DNA from 2 places in the Paenibacillus polymyxa M1 genome. Region 2 is predicted to be linked to the other one. Evidence: riboswitches for the same ligand, from Rfam matches in the RefSeq annotation. Region 2 holds a riboswitch; the other holds the start of a gene.
The links. A riboswitch is a leader RNA that binds a small molecule or an ion and turns the genes downstream of it on or off. The one in region 2 is predicted to bind cyclic di-AMP.
Positions count from the first base shown of each region.

Region 1: linked by a shared signal. The riboswitch ahead of PPM_RS00140 (3D domain-containing protein) and the one ahead of PPM_RS21190 (TrkH family potassium uptake protein) in region 2 are both predicted to bind cyclic di-AMP.

Region 1 is NC_017542.1:28,477-31,663, forward strand. Features, by position in the region: gene PPM_RS00130 (HD domain-containing protein) at 1-444, shown strand, start outside; gene PPM_RS00135 (TatD family hydrolase) at 487-1,257, shown strand; cyclic di-AMP (ydaO/yuaA leader) riboswitch at 1,458-1,737, shown strand; gene PPM_RS00140 (3D domain-containing protein) at 2,009-3,157, shown strand.
Region 2 is NC_017542.1:4,703,661-4,706,847, reverse strand. Features, by position in the region: gene PPM_RS21200 (CPBP family intramembrane glutamic endopeptidase) at 1-707, opposite strand, end outside; cyclic di-AMP (ydaO/yuaA leader) riboswitch at 969-1,121, shown strand; gene PPM_RS21190 (TrkH family potassium uptake protein) at 1,530-2,870, shown strand; gene PPM_RS21185 (potassium channel family protein) at 2,889-3,187, shown strand, end outside.

The sequences.
Region 1 (3,187 bases), 1.2 Mb from region 2:
TTGATGCTGGATGAGTCTTTGATTCAGACGGTATTTAGCCAATGGAAACGAGAAAAGGACGAAATTTTAAGTGATTTGAGCAGCCGTTTTATGGATCGTAGATTGTATAAATATGTAGAGATTGAAAATATGGATACAGATACCGTTGACCATATTCGAGAGGCTTTGGAAAAGGCTGGCTTGCATCCTGAATATGATCTTGAAATTGATTTTCCGACAGATCTTCCTTATGATGTGTTTCGGCAGGGCGGTTCAACGGACAACCAGATTTTACTGCTTGGACGTCAGGGCGAGGTGCGGGAAATATCCGAAGTTTCAGAAATTGTACGCTCAATAAGTGGCATTCACCGAGGAAAATATCACATGTATTTTCCCCAGAATAAATTGAACGGGGTAAAAGAAAGGCTTCCTGCCGAAATAGGGAATTATTTTGTCAAACAATAGACAAATATATAGAAATGTAAGTAAGAAAAGGAGATGAAAACCTTGGATTTATTCGACACTCATACTCACCTAGATGCGCCACAATTTGACGAAGACCGTGAAGAAGTTATAGCACGTGCTGTCGAATCAGGAGTAACACGGATGATCAATATCGGATTTAATCGTGAGACCATTCCATCCACCATGAAGCTGGCTGAGACGTATGATTTTATTTATGCAGCCGTTGGATGGCATCCGCAGGATGCCATTACAATGCAGGAGGGTGATTTAGAATGGATTGCATCGTTATGCAGTCATAAAAAGGTTGTAGCGATCGGAGAGATCGGTCTGGATTATTATTGGGATACATCACCAAAGGATGTGCAGCAGCGGGTACTTCGAAATCAAATTGGCCTGGCACGTGAGCTCAAGATGCCAATTGTTATCCATAACCGGGATGCACATGAAGATATTGTGAGGATTTTACGTGAGGAAAAGGCGGGCGAGATTGGCGGAGTCATGCACTCCTTTTCTGGGAGTTGGGAGACAGCTAAAATGGTGCTGGATATGGGTTTCCACCTTTCCTTCGGCGGGCCCATAACGTTCAAAAATGCCAAGCAGCCAAAAGAGGTGCTGGCCCAGGTACCGCTGAACCGTCTGCTTATTGAAACGGACGCGCCTTACTTGACGCCTCATCCGTTTCGCGGGAAGCGAAATGAGTCGGCACATGTGAGATTGGTGGCAGAAGCAGCCGCCCAAATTAAGGGAATTACAGTGGAGGAATTGGTATCCATTACGACCCAAAATGCCTTGGAACGATTTGACATTCAGTGAAAAAGCGAAGAAATCAATCAAAATAAAGAGATAGACGGAGCTAATTATGATTTTGTTGCAGGAAACTCAAGAATATTACAATTTTTTAACCGAATATTTTGAAAAATGTACTTGAAACCTGCTTTACAACATGCATGGAAACAGGATATCATCTTTTCAGTGAATTGTTGTTGAGTGTAAACATCAACAAATCATTTCATGAACCAGTCTCGCTGAGTCCCTTTTACAGGGAACGGGGGAACCGATATGGCTTACAGTACGTCCGGTGTATGTGCAAGAGATAATATCTCTCAGTATCCGGCTCGACCGAAATTCATTTCCCGGATGGGATTGAACAGGTAGAGAAGCCGTATTTCGATTTCTTTCTGGGTCTTCGGGGTGAATGTGAAGGCGACCGCCATGAGCGGTTGACCTAAGCTAGGGCGACTCTCTACGTCCGAACCCGACAGCTAACCCCGTAAGCGTAACAAGAGAGAAGCCATCTCGTGCATGAGTTTTCCCGCATATTCACACATGTCGGAAGCCACGAAAGAGCTCTCTAGTCTCTTTCTTTGGCTTTTTTTGTTGTGAATAAAAGAAAATCTGTCATCATACTGTGGTTAAACAGGGGAGGACAGCATGCCGCGAAGACGGGTACATGGTGCAGGACAGTCGCAGTACGGGCTTGTCTTGTAGAAAATCTGTTATAGTCACGTCAACGATCAACTATGTCTTACTCCAGACGGCGGGCTATGTAAGGAGGACGGAGGAAATGGGCATTTTCCGAAAAGAGGAGACCCATGAGTCACGCTCATCCAGCATGTCTTACGTATTACGTTGGAAGCAAGAGAATGTGCGCCAGGCTGCTTTGGTTGCTATTTTTCTAATCGCACTAACGATTATGATTTCAATTCTGATGTACACGCAATCTAAAAAACAAGTCTTTTTTGTCATCGATGGTAAGGCATCTGCGGTAGAAACCCGGGAATCCAAGCTCCAAGATTTGCTCAATGAGCATTCTATTTCACTTCAGCCGCATGATACAATTTCCATGCCGCTAAACGGGGCAGTACAGGATGGGGATCGCGTAGTCATTAAACGTGCCAATCAGGTTAAAGTATCCTCAGGCAATGAGACGAAAAAGCTGTACACAACAGAAAATACAGTAGAGGGTGCCATTCGCACTTCGGGCTATAAATTATCATCAACGGATAAAGTTTACCCTGCGTTGGATGCCTCTGTTTCAGCTAACATGGACATAAAAATCGTCCGTGTAAAGAAACAGCAGGTCGAACAGAAAAAACAAGTGCCTTATCAGGTCATCAAAACGGCAGATCCAAGTCTCTATAAAGGCGATAATCGAGTCATTCAAAGTGGCAAATCGGGTGTGGTAGTCCAGCATGTTCAAAAGGTATACCATGATGGAAAATTGGTGTCCAAACAGCTGGTCAACAAGGAAGTCGCACAAAATCGTGTGGATAAGGTAATTGCGGTAGGGACGAAGAAAAAACCGGTCGTTCTAGCTGCTTCCATCGGCCCTAAAGATGCGGTTAAGGCTACAAAGGTTAGTTCGGGCAGTGCTGTCCGTAAAGCAGGTATTAATTTTAATTATAAAAAAGTTTTACAAAATGTCTCCATGACGGCGTACTCTGCCCAGGAGCCAGGTATTGGTACACGTACCGCCTCCGGCACGCGTGTCACGGAAGGACGCACCATCGCTGTCGATCCGAATGTAATTCCCATCGGCTGGTGGGTGTATATTGAAGGGGTAGGCTTCCGCCGTGCGGAGGATACCGGTGGCGCGATTAAAGGCCACAAAATCGATGTGTATTATGAGAGTTTAAGCCGGGCTAACCAATTTGGTCGTAAGCACGGTAAAACCGTATATGTTATCGGACCTGTAAAGCCGGAAATCAACTAAAACAGGTTGTGTATGTTGAGGACAATGCGA
Region 2 (3,187 bases):
AACGAGCGAACATCCCCGTCTTCAAAAGTAAAAGCCAGCGTAAGTACCGAGGCGCCGATTTTCTTTTCGTCCACGGTATATTTTAATCCACCTTCCCCCTCAGTGGTCGCGAGCTTCAATTCAGATGGCTTAAAGCCAAAGCGTTTGATCCATATTGCTGCAGCCTGTTCCTTGGCTTCGAGCGTCATGTCACCCTCAGCTACACGTACAAGTCTGCTTCGTGCTTGTTCATCTGTAGAAACATCAGCCTGTGTGTAATTGGTGCTGGAGGTGATCCGTTTAAAGCTAACGACCTTCCCAGTGGATAAATCCACATGGATTTGCAGCTTGCCCTTCGCTGAGGAGTCAGGCAAATCAACCCGAAAGGTTTCATAAGGATAATTTTTTTTCCATGTACGATCGTACTCTTGAACCAATTTTTCTCTGGATAAATAACCGTACAAATCTGTTTCAGCCTGATAGGTTACGACGGGCTTCTCTGGCTGTGATTCCGTATAGCCCAGCTCGGAACGGGCAAAGTCCAGGGCGTGTATGACCGCTTCTTGTTTGCTGATGACCTTTGCATTCATCAATGATTCCGGACTTGGATTGCTAATTGAGGGAATAAGCAATTGAAAGATAAAAAAGCAAATCAGGCCAACCCCGCCCAGCAAGCCTAATTTTTTGAAGTTGGCCGTGAGCACGACCGGTTTCCCGATAGGATTCATGAGTTTCCTCCTTAATCTGTAAATAAGAACATCCATTAAAGATATCATACTGCACAGGTTCCCGCCAACAGACCAGCGATATTCATGAAAATAGAGTGAAAGCACTTTAAAGTTTTAATAAAATTAGATAAGCTGTGATTAATCGATGTCTATTCGCGAATTAAAGCCAATTTCACGTTTTTTCGGCGAAATCGGTTTTGTGATCTGGATAGAGAAGGATTATAATCTTGAGGCAATGCCTATGAAATATATGGGTAATGATATACATTTAAGCCGAATTTCTATGAGAAAACGGGGGAACCATGTTACTGGGGTGAATTTTACAGCCGATCCTGATGGACCGGAAGTGTAAATAGGGCATACTGTGCTGTCCGAATCCGTCAGCTAACCTCGTAGGCTGTGGGCAGGAACCAAGTCAGGCACTCGGTTTTCCGGTGTCTTTTTTTGTGTGTATAAAAGTGTTTGGATTGGTTAGACCGCTGCGGGTTCAGATTATTCTTCCAATTGCAGTTATCCCCGGATTTTTTTGATTGTATAAACCCTTTAATGGTTAAAATCCGGAGATAAAGGCAAACGCTTCGCTTCTTCAGAACAATTCTGCCCCCTTCGCTGCTGCTCGCCAATAGCACAGGGAGCCGAGTAGTGTTTGACATGCATTCTTCCTGTATTCAGGGAATGCTAATTATAGCTACTTAAGGTTTGGAAAATCAAAAAAATCAGGGGCAACGACGATCGGAAGATAAATGGAACGCGTAGCGGGCTTACACCGTATTAAGTCACTGTTTTTATAGTTTTAAGGATTAGGAGAGAAGTGATGAATAGATGAATCCCAATGCACGCTGGCTTCGGCTTTCTCCACCGCAGATATTCGTTGCAGGCTTTGCCATTATCATTCTAATAGGTAGTTTATTGTTAATGCTGCCCATCTCTAATACAACAGGAAAACCACTTGCGTTTATAGACGCTTTGTTTACTGCCGCATCCGCGACCTGTGTAACCGGACTTGTCGTTAAGGATACAGGGCTCTTTTTTACAACCTTTGGTCAAATCGTTATCGTTGCGCTGATCCAGATCGGTGGTCTTGGCTTTATGACCATGGCTACCTTGATCGCGCTGGTGTTCAAACGTCGCATTTCCTTGCGGGAGCGCCTTATTTTGCAAGAAGCGATGAATCAGACCTCTGTCGAAGGAATTGTTGGATTGATCCGCAAGGTGCTATGGTACTCGCTGATGATTGAGGGCGTATGTGCAGCTATTTTTTCGATTCGCTGGTCATTTGATATGCCTGTCGGCAGGGCGATTTATTTTGGAATTTGGCATGCCATTTCCATGTTTAATAATGCTGGTTTTGATTTATTCGGTGAATTTCGCAGCCTGACAGGTTATGTATATGATCCGATTGTTAATTTTACAGCCATGTTTCTCATTATTTCGGGTGGTATTGGTTTTGTAGTGATGTCAGACCTGGCAGATTATCGTAAGCGTAAGAGACTATCCTTACATACCAAGGTGGTACTCAGCATGACAGCTGCTCTGATTGTCGTCGGGACGCTCGTCATTTTTGTATTTGAGTTTACGAATCCAAAGACGCTTGGCTCGCTTGATTGGGGTGGTAAACTGCTGGGTTCTTTATTCCAGTCCGTTACTCCACGTACCGCAGGTGCCAACACGCTGGACATTGCAGGCTTGCGGCAGGCTACGCAGTTTTTTATCATCATACTTATGTTTATTGGAGCTTCGCCTGGCTCCACTGGGGGCGGGATTAAGACCACTACATTTGCCCTGCTCATTGGAGCGGTGTTTTCGATGCTGCGGGGACGGGAAGATATTGTGCTGTTTCGGTACCGACTTGCGCAGGCACGAATTTATAAGGCTTTGACCATTACCTTGCTGGGGCTGCTGTTCGTGATTGGGGTGACGATGATTCTGTCCGCAACCGAAGATCATCATTTTCTAATGATCTTGTTCGAGACAGTGTCTGCATTTGGTACAGTAGGGCTGTCTATGGGGCTTACACCTGATTTGTCAGTTGTAGGCAAGCTGGTGATTACTCTGACGATGTTTGCAGGCAGGCTGGGTCCACTCACGCTAGCTTATGCACTGGGACCGAAAAAGGGTAAGGAATTGTATCGTCATCCAGAAGGTAAAATAATTATAGGGTAAGGGAGTTTTCGAGTAGATATGAAAACGCAGCAGTTTGTAGTCATTGGCCTGGGACGGTTTGGCTCAAGCCTGGCTTTGCAATTGGTGGATATGGGGTGCGAGGTGCTTGGCATTGATCGGAATGAGGATGTTGTAGACAGTATGAGTGAGATCCTGACACATACTGTCGTGGCGGACGCTACAGATGAGGATGCGTTGCGGTCACTGGGCATCCGTAATTTCGATTGCGGCATTGTTGCAATTGGTGATGATATTCAGGTAAGCATCCTGACCGCCATTTTGCTGAAGGAGCTGGGTGTGAGAAAAGTCGTAGCCAA